2 regions of the Luteimonas sp. A611 genome follow, and region 1 is predicted to be linked to the other one. Evidence: predicted binding sites of a transcription regulator. Region 1 holds the regulator's gene; the other holds the start of a gene.
What was found. The regulator FliA, encoded in region 1, starts transcription of late flagellar genes. The targets are predictions, from matches to a motif close to TAAAGTTTNNCNNNCNNNGGCCGATAA.
Positions count from the first base shown of each region.

Region 1 (7,137 bases):
ATCACCGCGGCGTGGTCGTGCGCGGGCGGCCTGTAGATCCAGGCGACCATCTTCAGCGCGCGCAGGAAGGTGGGCAGCGAGGTCTGCAGCAGGATCGCGGCGATGGTGCCGACGACCACGATCAGGAACGCGGCCGGCGACCACAGGCCCGACAGGCCCGCGCCCTTGAGGATGCTGCCGCCGATCAGGGCGACCACCGCGAGCACGGTGCCGATGACACTGAGTCTGTCCATTGCCAGTTTAACGGTCCGTGGCCGGGTTACTTGAACGCACGCCCGTCGCGCGCAGCCCGCTGCCGAGCAGCGCGTCGACGTCCAGGATCAGGGCCATGCGGCCATCGCCGATCAGGCTGGCGCCGGCATAGCCGGGCAGGCCGCGCAGGGTCGGCGGCAGCGCCTTGATCACCACTTCCTCGCGACCACGCACCTGGTCCACCGCCAGGCAGTAGCGCGCCTCGCCCGACTGCAGCACCACGCAGGTCGAGTCCGGCAGCGGCGCCGGCTCCATGCCCAGCCATTCGCGCAGGCCCAGCAGCGGCAGCGGCTGCTGGCGCAGGTCGAGCACGCGCTGGCCGTCGATCCACAGCGCCTTGCCCGGATCGTGCGAGAGCACTTCGATCACGCGCACCAGCGGCAGCGCGTAGACATCGCCCGCCACTTCCACCAGCAGCGTCGGCAGGATCGCCAGGGTCAGCGGCACCCGGATCGCGAACCGCGACCCGGCGCCCACTTCGGAATGGATCTGCACCGTGCCCGACAGTTCGCGGATGCGCGACTGCACCACGTCCATGCCGACGCCGCGGCCGGACAGGTCGCTGACCGCGTCGCGCGTGGAGAAGCCGGGCAGGAACAGCAGCTGCAGGCATTCCTCGCTGGACAGGCGCGCGGCGGCATCGTCGTCGATCAGGCCCTTCTCCACCGCCTTGCGGCGGATCCTGTCGGGATCGATGCCGGCGCCGTCGTCGCGCACCTCGATGGCGACATGGTCGCCCTCCTGCTGCGCGCTGATCCGCACCTGGCCCTGCTCGGGCTTGCCGGCGCGGCGGCGCGCTTCGGGCGCCTCGATGCCGTGGTCGATGGCGTTGCGCACCAGGTGCACCAGCGGATCGGCCAGCGCTTCGACCAGGTTGCGGTCGAGTTCGGTGTCGGCGCCCGACACCTCCAGCTGCACCTGCTTGTCGAGCTGGCGGGCGACGTCGCGGGCGAGCTTGGGGAAGCGTGCGAACACGCGCCCCACCGGTTGCATTCGCGCAGTCATCACCGCGGCCTGCAGGCGCGCGGTGGCCACGTCGAGCGAGGCCACCGCACGGTCGAGGTCGTCGTCGCGCAGGCGCGGACGCAGGGTCTTGAGGCGGTTGCGCGCCAGCACCAGCTCGCCGACCAGGTTGACCATGGCGTCGAGCCGGCGCACGTCCACGCGCACGGTGATGTCGGCAGGTTCTGCCGGTGCGGCCGCGCGTTCGGGCGGTGCGGGACGAGGTGGAGGTGGCGTAGGCGCAGGCGGAGTCGGCGCAGGCGGCGCAGGCGCTTCTCCGGGTGCGCCGCCTGCACCGTGCAGGCTGTCGAGCAGGGCTTCGAAGTCGAGGTCGTCGAGCGAATCGCTGGCCGGCGCTACCATCGCCGCCAGCGGCGTCGTGGCCTTCGGCGCGGCGCCGGCGCCTTCGCGCAGCGCGGCCAGCACCGATTCGGGCGCCGGCACGGGTTCGACGCCGCCGGAGATGCAGTGGAGCATGTCCACCAGCAGGTCGATGCCCTGCTGCACGCTGTCGAAGGCGGGCGGGTCGAGCGGCGCGCTGCCGTCGCGCGCGGCGTTGAGGCGGTCCTCGACCGCGTGGCAGACCGACACCATGGTGCTGAAGTCGAGGAAACCGGCGCCACCCTTGATGGTGTGGAAGCCGCGGAACACCGAGTTCAGGCACTCGCGGTCGGCGGGCGCGCGTTCGAGCGCGACCATCTGCTCGCCCAGCTGGTCGAGGATCTCGCCGACCTCGACCAGGAAGTCGGCGCAGATGTCGGAAGCGGCAGACGACATCGCGCTACAGCCCCAGCGACGACAGCAGGCTGTTGGCGTCGTCCTGGCTCGCCGCAGGCGCGTCCAGGCCGTGGACCGAGGGGCCGTAGCCGTGGCTGGACAGCTGCAGCGGGCGATCATTGCTGGGCGCGTACTCGCCCAGGCCTGCATCGACGGTGCGCACCAGGTCGACCACGCGGCGGATGATCTGGCCGGTGAGGTCCTGGTAGCCCTGCGCCGCGGTCATCTCCGACAGCCGCGAACGGACCGCGGCCACCACCGTCGCCTGCGCACCGGCGTCGGCGGCGGCCAGGCTGCCGAGCAGGGTGCCGCACTCCTGGATCAGGTCCAGGGTGTGGTGGCTGGCGTCTTCGCTGACCTTGACCACGTGCTCCAGGCGCAGGCAGGCCTCGCCCAGCGAGGCTCCGCCGGTGCCGGTGCCCAGGGTCTGTTCGAGCTCGCGTGCAAGCCGCACCAGCCCCTGCACCAGCGGCTGGCTGCGCCACTGGATGAGCTCGTCGACATTGCTGCGCCAGGCGTCGTCATCGGCGTCCTCGAGCGCGGCCAGGGCCGCGTGCAGGCACTCGATCAGCGCAGCGCGCTCGGCGCCCGGCACGATGGCGGCGGGCGCCGTGCTCATGCGGTGGCCCCGAGGCGTTCGAACACCTTGCCCAGCTTGTCGCCCAGCGTGGCGGCGGTAAACGGCTTGATCACGTAGCCGTTCACGCCGGCCTGCGCCGCTTCGATGATCTGCTCGCGCTTGGCTTCGGCGGTCACCATCAGCACCGGCGTCTTGGCCAGGGTGGCGTCGGCGCGGATCGCCTTGAGCAGGTCGATGCCGGGCATGCCGGGCATGTTCCAGTCGGTGATCACCAGGTCGAACGGACCCTTGCGCAGTTCGACCAGCGCGGTGGTGCCGTCGTCGGCCTCGGTGGTGTTGAAAAAGCCCAGGTCGTTGAGCAGGTTCTTGACGATGCGGCGCATCGTCGAGAAGTCGTCGACGATCAGGATGCGGATGTTCTTGTCCATGCGGACCTCATGTGGTGCGTGTGTGGGGGTTGCGTGCCCGATGGCTCAGGGCAGATAGTCGTCTTCGTCGTCGCCGGCGTCGCGGCGCCAGTCGGCCAGGCGCGCGCGCAGGCGCACCGCGGCCTGGCCGTGGATCTGGCAGGCGCGCGATTCGCTCACGCCCAGCACCGCGCCGATCTCGCGCAGGTTCAGCTCCTGCTCGTAGTACAGCGACAGCACCAGCCGCTCGCGCTCGGGCAGGCCGTCGATGGCACCGGCCAGCGCGTCGCGGAAGGCGCCCTGTTCGAACTCGCGCGCCGGATTGGCACTGCCGTCGCCGGCCAGCCGCGGCTCGCCATCGTGTTCGTCCATGTGCGCGTCCAGGCTGACCAGCTGCCCGCGCGCGGCGTTCTCGACCATGGCGTGGTATTCGTCCAGGCCCACGCCGAGTTCGGCGGCGACCTGCTGCGCGGTGGCGGGCTGGCCGGTCCCCTGCTCGATCCGGCGGGTGGCCGCGACGATGTCGCGATAGCGCCGGTGCACCGAGCGCGGCACCCAGTCGCCGCGGCGGATCTCGTCGATCATCGCGCCGCGGATGCGGATCGAGGCATAGGTCTCGAAGGCCGCGCCCTGGTCGGACTGGAAATTGCGCGCCGCGTCGATCAGGCCGAGCATGCCGGCCTGGATCAGGTCGTCGATCTCGACGCTGGCCGGCAGGCGTGCGGCGAGATGGTGGGCGATGCGGCGCACGAGTTCGCCGTGCTTCTCGACGACCTCGGCGGCCGATCCCTGCTGGTTGGCACGGTAGCGCGCGGTCGCGATGGCGTTCATGCGGCGGCCCCCCGCGCGGCGGATCCCGGCGTCGACACCAGGCGCTCGAGGAAGAACTCGACGTGGCCGCGCGCGCCGGGCGGCGACTGCCACTGGCGCGAGCGCCGGGCGATGTCGCGGAAGGCGATCGCCGAGGGCGCCGACGGGAAGGCGTCGACCACCGCGGCCTGGCGCTGCACCGCACGCCGCAGCCATTCATCGCGCGGGATCGCGCCGAGGTAGTTGAGGGTCACGTCGAGGAAGCGCGCACTCACGCGCTGCAGCTTTTCGAACAGCAGCCGGCCCTCGGCCGGATCCTGCACCTGGTTGGCCAACACCTGCACCCGGCTCACGCCGCGCTCGCGGCTGAGCACCTTGATCAGGGCGTAGGCGTCGGTGACCGAGGCCGGCTCGTCGCAGACCACGACGATCACGTCCTGCGCGGCCTGGCAGAAGGTCAGCACGCCATCGGCGATGCCGGCGGCGTTGTCGACCACCATCACGTCCAGGTCCAGGTCGAGCTGCGAGAACGCATGCACCAGGCCCACGTGCTGGCGCGGCTGCAGTTCGGTCATGTGGCGCTTGCCGGACGCGGCCGGCACCACCAGCAGGCCGTTGCCGGCATCCATGACGGTATCGCGCAGTTCGCAGCGGTCGGCGAACACGTCGGCCAGGGTGAAGCGCGGCGACAGGCCGAGCATCACGTCGACGTTGGCCAGGCCCAGGTCGGTGTCGAGCAGCAGGGTGCGCTGGCCGGCATTGGCCAGGGCGGTGGCCAGGTTGACCGAAACCGAGGTCTTGCCGACGCCGCCCTTGCCGCTGGCGACGGCGATCACCCGCACCGGGCCGCGGGCACTGTCGGTGGTGGAAACGGGCAGGGTGGGGTCAGGCGACTGCATGGCGATCCTCGGTGGCGAGGGGGTTATCGGCAGCACGGTGGGATTTCTCCAGTGACTGGACGAGGCGGGTGGCGTCGGCGGCGTCGATATCCGACGGCACCTGCTGCCCCTGGGTGGTATAGGCAAGTCCCAGGCCATGGCGGGCCAGGACCGAAAGCGCGGAGCCGAGCTGGCCGGCCTCGTCGAGCTTGGTCAGCACCACGCCCTCGGGCTTGGCCGGGCGATAGCGGCGGATCACTTCGCCCAGGTCGTGCGGATGGGCATTGGCGGGCAGCACCAGCAGGCTGCGCACCCGCTGCGAGGCGCGCAGCCACAGGATCTGGCTGAACACCGCGCGGTCGCGGGGGGCGTGGCCGGTGGTGTCGACCAGCACCAGCGGGTAGTCGACCAGCTGCGCGAGCGTGTCCTGCAGCCGCTCCGGGCCTTCGGCCTCGCACACCGTGATGCCCAGGCGTCGGCCATGGGCCTGCAGCTGCTCGCGCGCGCCGGGGCGCTGGCAGTCGGTGGTGACCAGGGCGACGTCGCGGGCGCGATGGCGGGCGGCAAAGCGGGCGGCCAGCTTGGCGATCGTCGTCGTCTTGCCGGCGCCGGTCGGCCCGACCAGCGCGATCACGCCGCCGTCGTCCAGCGGTTCGCTGCGCAACACGGTAAGCATGCGCGCCAGCTCGGCCAGCATCGGCGCCTGCACCTCGCTCGGCGGCAGGCGTGGATCGATGCGCTCGGCCACGGCCTGGGCCAGCGATTCCTCGCAGCCGTAGCCGATCAGCGCGTCCAGCACCGCCGCGCGCGCCGGCGAACCGCGCAGCCGCTCCAGCGACAGCTGCTCCATCTGGGTTTCCATCATCTGCCGCATCCGCGCCATCTCGTCGCGCATCGCGACGATGGCCGGATTGGCTTCGGGCGTGGCGACCGCCTGCAGCGCGCGCGGCGCTGGGGCTTCTACTTCGGCTGCGACGTCGGCGGCGGCGGTGGCCTGCGCGATGGGTGCCGGAATCCAGGCGGGGAGGTCGGGCACGAAGCTCGCGGCGATGCGCGGCGCGGCCACCGGCTCAGCCGGCGCCTCGTCATCGGCACCGGGCCTGCGCGGCATCGGAATGTTGTCGGGCAGCAGCGGCACGAAGTCCGCGGCGTCGCTCTCCATCGCGGCCGCGCGTGCGTCGTGTGTGTCGTTGGTCGGGACTGCAGCCGGCGAACGGCGCGGGCCGGCGTCGAGCGCGGCCATCATCGCGTCGAAGCGGCTCGGAGTTGCCGCGGACGGCACCTCACTTACCGGCGCAGCGGCGACGGCGTGGATCGAAGCAGCCGCCGAGACGGGTTCGGGCCAGGCGTGAACCGGAGCGGGAGCCGCCACAGGCGCGGGAGTTGGAACAGAGATTGCTGCCGCAGCCTGAGCCAACGCCTGCACGGGCGCTTGCATCGACGCAGCAAACGCCTGGGCGGGGCCTGGCATCGCCGCCGCAGCCGGAACCTCGGCGCCTTGTGCAGCGGTGAGTTCCGCCAGCGTGGGACCCTCGCCGATCCGGAACACGGCGCGTGCCCGCGAGATCAGCGTCTCGCGCGGTGCCGCCGGAATTCCGGCAACCGCCGGCGCGGCGGGTGCCGCGGCAGCGGTTGCTGCGCCGCGAACCGCGTCAGCAGGCGCCTGGACCGTCGCGCGCGCAGGCTGCGGACGGGCCACTGCTTCGTCGGCCGCAGGCGCCGCGGCGCGCAGCGCCTGCGCCACCAGGGCCTCGTCGTAATCGGTGGCTGCAACCACCTCGATGCCAACGCCGCCGGCGCTGGTGCGGGTGGACAGGATCACCGCATCGGGACCCTGTTCGTCGCGGACCATGCGCAGCGCGGTACGCATGTCGGGAGCGGTGAAACGCTTGATTCGCATATCGGAAAGCCCGGTCGGTTGGCGTTGGGAGTGGCCTGCCCTCTCCCTGCAAGACCCGGGCCTGAGCGTTCCCGGGGTCGCGTCGGAAGCTTGGCGCGGCAGGCGCTGTGGCCCCATTCCGAGCCTGCGTCTCTTCGAGGGGATGGATCCGGGCTTGCGGATCGAGGCCGTCCCGAGCCGGGGGTTGCTACTCGGCTCGGTCAGCCATCCATGGCTGACTCGCCGCCGCAGCGCATCCATGCGCTGCTTTCCGCAACCCCCGGCCCGAGACGGCCCTTGGCCATTCCCAGCAGCCACTTCGATCAGCAGAAAGCAGTTGGCGACCGAAGTGTCGAAACCAACAGATCCGGCAAGCCGTGCACTGACGGTGCGGGATCGCGCCAAGCAAGACATGGATGTCTTGCGCGCGAGTCAGGACAGGATGTCCTGACCGAGCGAAGAGCGACCCCGCACCGGCAGGGCGCGGCGTCCATCCGAAGTCCGGATCGCCGGTGCTGGAACGAACGGCGCAGTGCCTCTCAATCGACGAGG
Region 1 is NZ_JBSVRP010000001.1:13,211-20,347, forward strand. Features, by position in the region: gene ACW5EG_RS00065 (flagellar motor protein) at 1-233, opposite strand, end outside; gene ACW5EG_RS00070 (chemotaxis protein CheA) at 241-2,031, opposite strand; gene ACW5EG_RS00075 (protein phosphatase CheZ) at 2,036-2,650, opposite strand; gene cheY (chemotaxis response regulator CheY) at 2,647-3,039, opposite strand; gene ACW5EG_RS00085 (RNA polymerase sigma factor FliA) at 3,085-3,849, opposite strand; gene ACW5EG_RS00090 (MinD/ParA family protein) at 3,846-4,727, opposite strand; gene ACW5EG_RS00095 (flagellar biosynthesis protein FlhF) at 4,714-6,576, opposite strand.

Region 2 (7,137 bases), on a different contig from region 1:
CACCACGCCGATCTCGGCGCCGGCCTGCTGCGCCTCGATGACCTCGCTGGCCAGGCGGCCGATCACCTTGGGATCGATGCCGTAGTCCTCCTCGCCCATCAACGCCTCGCCGGAGAGTTTCAACAGGATGCGGCGATAGGCGAGTTGCGACATGGGGGGCTCGGCAGCGGCGGGAAACCCGTGGATTCTAGCGGATCGCGCCGATGCGCGAAGGCTTCGCGGCGCCGATCCAGGCTGCCGCATGGAGCGCGCCGGGTCGCGCGCCGTGGTGGCGCGTCTGGGTCCAGGGCCTTGCGCGTCGGGGTCCGGTCAGGAATCCGTGCCGTCGGGAGTGCGTGTTGTCACCCGGTTGCGGCCCTGGCGCTTGGCGCCGTACAGGGCCTGGTCCGCGGCGTCCAGCAGGTCGCGCGCGCTTTCGAACCGTTCCTGCCCGCCCCGTGTGGCCACTCCTGCCGAGAAGGTCACGTACAGCGGGGCCCCCTCGACGATGGCCATCGAGGTCCGCGAAACCTCGTCGAGGATGCGCCGGATCACCGCCAGCGCGGCATCGGTACTGGAATTGCTCAGCATCACCAGGAATTCCTCGCCTCCGTAGCGCACGATCAGGTCGGTACTGCGCAGCAGGCGCGACAGCACCTGGGCGAACTCGCTCAACACCTGGTCGCCGACGAGGTGGCCGTGCCGGTCGTTGATCTGCTTGAAATCGTCCAGGTCGATGAACACCAGGCTCAGGGGCTGGTCGCGCTGCACGGATGCCCCGAACTCGCGTTCCAGCATGTCTTCCAGCTGGCTCCGGTTGTACATGCCGGTCAGCGGGTCGCGCAGCGCCAGCTCCTCCAGCTCGCGCATGCGCTCGTCGGTGGCGTCGGCCTGGCCGCGCGTCTGGATGGCGCCCCGGATCTCGCGCAGGTTGCGCACGAGCAGCAGCTCGCGGGCATGCTCGACGATGGCGTCGAGATGTTCCGGTTGCACGACGTGCACGTCGAACAGGGATGCGATGTCGGGCAGGGCGTCCGACATGCGGGTGATCAGGACGTCGAACCGCGCCTGGTCCAGGCCCAGCCGGTCGCGGGTGGCGGCCATCGCGCGCTGCCGCGCACTCCGGGTGAGGTGCTCGTCGGTCGCCAGCCACACGTCGGCCACGAAACCCGAAGCGGCGATGCAGTCATGGAAGCAGTTGCCGTCGCCTGCAGCCGATTCACTGGCGCGGATCGCCTGGTGCAGGTAGCCCGGCAGGTTCCAGAGGTTCGCGATCCACGCTCCGATTTCAGCGTGGTCGCCGCCCAGCGCTTCGCGCTCGCGGCGCAGCCGGTCGTCCGGACCCTCGGCGGCGCGCAGCAGCTCGCGGTAGGCATCCGGCCGGACCTGCAGAAGAGCCAACGCGCCGATGTCCTGCAGCAGACCGGCCAGCATCAGTTCCTCGAGTCGCGCCAGCCCGACCTCCTCGCCGAGCAGGCGTGCCGCCATTGCGGACAGCACGCTGCGCCGCCAAAGAAGTCCCTGCTCGTCGCCGGGTTGCGCGTCACGCAGGTTGCGGCTCAGCGACAGCCCCAGGGCCAGGCTCAGCGTGGCGTTGAGGCCGAGCAGGGTCAGCGCCTGGCCCAGGGTCGCGACCTGGCGGCGGTTGGCGTACAGCGGCGAGTTGGCGATGCGCAGCATGCGCGCGCTGAGCGCGCTGTCCTTGGCGATGACGTCGGCCGTCGCGTCCAGGTCGGCATCCGGCTGCTGCGCCAGGTCGATGATGCGCAGCGCGATCGCAGGCGGCGACGGCAGGTTGCGACAATGGGCCAGCACGGCTTGAAGTTCGGAGTGCATCGCAACCTGACCAGGGATTCCCGGACCGGTTATCGGCAACCACGGCCGATTCCTTAGGGAAGGCCTGAACAACTCCCTGTTGATCCCCATTGCCGCGAAGGCGGGACGCGGGTTTCAACGGCCCGCGGGGCCCCTCTCTCGTTTACGCTTGAGATGACAGTTGCCCAGAGCTTTCCTGGCCACCGCCAGTGCAACCGCGCCGGAACGAAAGAAGCCGCGGTTCCCCGCGGCTTCTTTCGGCGTTGCGGCGTGGCGTGGTGGCTTACGCCAGCCCGGCCTGCTTCATCACTTCGGCGGCGTAATCCTCGACCACCTTCTCGATGCCCTCGCCGACGGCCAGGCGCTGGAAGCCGACCACTTCGGCGCCGGCGGCCTTGAGCACGGCCTCGACGGTCTTGTCGGTGTCGAGCACGTAGGGCTGGCCGTACAGGCTGACCTCGTTGACGATCTTGGCGATCTTGCCGCCGATGATCTTCTCCAGGATCTCGGCCGGCTTGGAGCGGTCCTTCTCGGACATCTTGGCCAGCTCGATTTCCTTTTCCTTGGCCACGAACTCGGCCGGCACGTCGGACTGCCTGTTGTGCGGCGGGTTCATCGCCGCGACGTGCATCGCCAGGCCGCGGGCCAGGTCGGCATCGCCGCCCTTGAGCTCGACCAGCACGCCGATCTTGCCGCCGTGGACGTAGGCGGCCACGGTGTTGGCGGAGTCGATGGAGGCGACGCGGCGGACCTGCACGTTCTCGCCGACCTTGGCGATGACGGCGGCGCGGGCCTCCTCGACGGTTTCGCCGGAAGCGAGCTTCGCGGCCTTGAGCGCTTCGGCATCGGCGGCGCCGGAGGCCAGCGCGGCCTGCACGACGGCTTCGGCGAAGCCCTTGAAGTTGTCGTCGATGGCGACGAAGTCGGTTTCGGAGTTGACCTCGACCAGGACGGCCTTGCCGCCGTCCTGGGCGCTGACGATGCGGCCTTCGGCGGCGATGCGGCTGGCCTTCTTGTCGGCCTTGGCCAGGCCGGACTTGCGCAGCGCTTCGGCGGCTGCGTCGACGTCGCCGTTGTGCTCGGTGAGCGCCTTCTTGCACTCCATCATGCCGGCGCCGGTGCGCTCGCGCAGTTCCTTGACCAGGGAAGCGGTGATTTCCATTGGGGGACCTCGGATTTGTTCGAAAGATGTCCGGCGGCACGCCGCTGCCGCGGGCGGTTCATGCTCGCGCAGGCGGGTGACCGGCCGGCCGGTCGACCGCGGCAGGGCGCCGCGGTCGCGTTTGCCGCCGGATCAGGCTGCCGGAGTCGCGTCCGGCGCCGGGGCTTCCTGGCCCTCGGCCGGCGCTGCCGCATCGGCCGGAGCTGCCGCATCAGCCGGCGCTGCCGCATCGACCTCGGCCACGGCAGCCTTCTTCGCGGGCGCGCGGCGGCCCGGCTTGCCTTGGCCCTCGGCGAACTCTTCCTCGCGCACGTTGGAAGCGTTCGGCGCGGCGGCCTTGCCCTCGAGCACGGCATCGGCGGCGGCGCGGCCGTACAGCTGCACGGCGCGGATGGCGTCGTCGTTGCCCGGGATGGCGTAGTCGACCAGGGCCGGGTCGTAGTTGGTGTCGACCACGGCGATCACCGGGATGCCGAGCTTCTTGGCTTCCTTGACCGCGATGTCTTCATGGCCGATGTCGATCACGAACAGCGCGTCGGGCAGGCGGTTGAGGTCCTTCAGGCCGCCGAGCGAAGCTTCCAGCTTGTCGCGCTCGCGGCGCAGGCCCAGCACTTCGTGCTTGACCAGCTTCTCGAAGGTGCCGTCGGTTTCGGCCGCTTCCAGTTCCTTCAGGCGCGACACCGACTGCTTGACGGTGCGGAAGTTGGTCAGCGTGCCGCCCAGCCAGCGCTGGGTCATGTACGGCATGCCGCAGCGCTCGGCCTCTTCCTTGATCGGGTCGCGCGCGCTGCGCTTGGTGCCGACGAACAGGATGATGCCGCGCTTCTGGGCGATGCCCGAGATGAAGTTCATCGCGTCGTTGAACAGCGGAACCGTCTTCTCGAGGTTGATGATGTGGATCTTGCCGCGGGCACCGAAGATGTAAGGCGCCATCTTCGGGTTCCAGTAGCGCGTCTGGTGGCCGAAATGGACGCCGGCTTCCAGCATCTGGCGCATGGTGATCTGGGGCATTGCTTCGAACTCCTGAAAGGGAACCGCCGCCCGGTTCTGTGAAGGGCGGTGCGGCCTGCGCGGGGCGCGGGACGCGTGGTTCCGGGGTTGGGCCTCCCCGCTGCCTCCGTGGCCAGATCCCCGTTCCTTGCGGACCGGGGACACCCCGGCACGGGTGTCTGCAGCGGGTGTGTATTCGCCTGCGTCGAGGTGACGCCACGCCCGGCGTGGGCGGCGGCCTGGCAGGAGAGCCAGGCACAACCCGGCGATCATAGCCCGGAGCCGCGGCGCAGGCAAACCGGGGCAGGCCGCCACGCGTCGGATCCCGGGCGGCGGGCGGCCGCGGGGCCGCCGCCAGGCGCGCCGGCCAGGCCGCCACCCGGGCAGAGCGCGCCGGGCTCGGCGATAATGGGCGCATGACCATTTCCCTCAAGACCCCCGAGCAGATCGAGAAGATGCGCGTGGCCGGGCGGCTGGCGGCCGAGGTGCTGCAGGTCGTCGCGCCCCACGTGAGGCCCGGCGTCAATACCGACGAGCTCGACCGCATCTGCCACGACCACATCGTCAACGTGCAGAAGGCGACCCCGGCCAACCTGGGCTACAAGGGCTATCCGAAGACGACGTGCATCTCGGCCAACAACGTCATCTGCCACGGCATTCCCGGCGAAGCCAAGGTGCTCAAGGACGGCGACATCATCAACATCGACGTCACCGTCATCAAGGACGGCTGGCACGGCGACACCAGCCGCATGTACTACGTGGGCACGCCCTCGGTGATGGCGCGCCGCCTGGTGGACACCACGCGCGAGGCGCTGTTCCGCGGAATCCGCGCGGTCCGGCCGGGGGCGACGCTGGGCGATGTCGGCCATGCGATCCAGGAATATGCCGAAGGCGAACGCTTCAGCGTGGTACGCGAGTACTGCGGCCACGGCATCGGCAAGGTCTACCACGAGGACCCGCAGGTGCTGCATTACGGACGGCCCGGCGAGGGGCTGGTGTTCCAGCCCGGCATGACCTTCACGATCGAACCGATGATCAATGAAGGAACGCGCTTCACCCGGCTGCTGCCGGACGGCTGGACCGTGGTGACCAAGGACCGCAAGCTTTCGGCGCAGTGGGAGCACACCGTGCTGGTGACCGCCGACGGCGTCGAGATCCTGACCCGACTGCCCGGCGACGACAACGACCTGTAGGGCGATGCCGATGCCATACGCCGCTCCCGACCGCATCCGCGCACTGGCCCACGGCGGCTGCGTCGTCGGCCGAGCACGTCCGGCGCCTGCGGCCGTCGCCGGTGGCTGACGTGGACACGACGGCTGGCGACGACGACGCGGCCTGGGCCGCGCTGGCCGCCGAGAACCTGCGCGCGCAGGACGCCGGCTTCGCCCTGCGCTTCGATGCGGATGATGACATCGAGCGCCTGCTGCTGGCGCGCGTGATCGCGGTCGACGGACTGGTGCGCCAGGCCTGGTCGCGCACCGTGCCGGCGGATGCGGCGCTGACCCTGTTCGCGGTCGGTGGCTACGGCCGCGGCGAGCTGTTCCCGCGTTCGGATATCGACCTGCTGGTGCTGGTCGGCGACGACGCCTGCGAGGCCGATACCGCCGCCCTGTCGCGCCTGTTCGCCCTGCTGTGGGACGCCGGCCTGCCGGTCGGCCACGCCGTGCGCACGCTGGCCGAATGTACCCAGGCGTCGGCCGACGACATCACCGTCATGACTTCGCTGATCGAGGCACGGCCGCTGGTGGCGACGCCGGAGATGGCCGCGCGCCTGGAAGAGGCGGTGTCGGTCGAACGGGTCTGGCCGTCGCGCGAATTCTTCTACGCCAAGCGCGAGGAACTGCGCCAGCGCCATGCGCGCTTCGGCGACACCGCCGACAACCTCGAGCCCAACATCAAGGAAGGCCCCGGCGGCCTGCGCGACATCCACACCCTGCGCTGGATGGCGCGGCGCGTGTTCGGTACCCGCGACATCGAATCGCTGATCCCGCTCGGCCACCTGGGCCTGGACGAATACTCCGCGCTGGAACGCGAGTGGCGCCTGCTGTCCCGGCTGCGCTACGGCCTGCACCTGGCGGCCGGCAAGCGCGAGGAGCGGCTGCGCTTCGACTACCAGAAGACGCTGGCCGCGCGCCTGCAGCACCTGGACGACGCCGACAATGCCGCGGTCGAGCGGATGATGCAGGGCTTCTACCGCAGCGCCGCGATCCTGCTGCGCATCGGCGAACGCCTGCTGCAGCGCTACGAAGAGCAGATCGAGGGCGACGTCGAGGCGGTGCCGCTGGACGCGGAGTTCGCGATGAAGCGCGGCTACCTGGTCGCCCGCGACGAGTTCTGGCCGGGTGGCGACATGTCGCGGGTACTGTCGCTGTTCGCGCTGTGGGCCGACCATCCCGAGGCCAAGGGGCTGCATTCCAGGACCGCCCGCGCACTGGCCGAATCGTTGCACGCGCTGCCCGCGTACGACGTGGCGCTTGCGGATATGCGCGAAGCCTTCATCTCGCTGCTGCGCGGCCCCGGCCCGGTGCGCACGCTCGAGCGCATGGCCCGGCTGGGCGTGCTGGGCCGCTGGATCCCGGCCTTCGCGCAGGTGTCCGGGCGCATGCAGTTCGACCTGTTCCACGTGTACACGGTCGACCAGCACACGCTGGCGGTGCTGCGCAACCTGGCGTCGTTCTCCACCGGCATCCCCGACGAGCGTTTCTCGATGGCGCACGAGGTCTGGCCGCACCTGCGCAAGCCCGAGTTGCTGCTCGTCGCGGGGCTGTTCCACGACATCGCCAAGGGCCGTGGCGGCGACCATTCCGAACTCGGCGCGGTCGACGCGCGTGTCTTCTGCCAGGCGCACGGCTACGGCGCCGTCGACACCGCGCTGGTCGAGTGGCTGGTGCTCAAGCACCTGCTGATGTCGGTAACCGCGCAGAAGCAGGACATCTCCGATCCGGCGGTGATCCACCGCTTCGCGGTCGAGGTCGCCGACCGCGAGCGCCTGGACTACCTGTACCTGCTCACATGCGCCGACATCGCCGGCACCTCGCCGCAGCTGTGGAACGCATGGAAGGACCGGCTGCTGGCCGACCTGAGGACCGCCACGCGCTATGCGCTGCGGCGTGGGCTGGAGCACCGCGTCGGCGCCGCCGACCGCATCGCCGAAACGCGCGACAAGTCCCGCGGCCTGCTGGTCGCCGAGG
Region 2 is NZ_JBSVRP010000002.1:259,954-267,090, reverse strand. Features, by position in the region: gene pyrH (UMP kinase) at 1-153, opposite strand, end outside; gene ACW5EG_RS11545 (HDOD domain-containing protein) at 310-1,815, opposite strand; gene tsf (translation elongation factor Ts) at 2,078-2,956, opposite strand; gene rpsB (30S ribosomal protein S2) at 3,089-3,967, opposite strand; gene map (type I methionyl aminopeptidase) at 4,363-5,139, shown strand; gene glnD ([protein-PII] uridylyltransferase) at 5,241-7,137, shown strand, end outside.
Region 2: ACW5EG_RS11545 (HDOD domain-containing protein) is a predicted target of FliA. The motif match lies at 1,845-1,871, and genes of this name have one in related genera.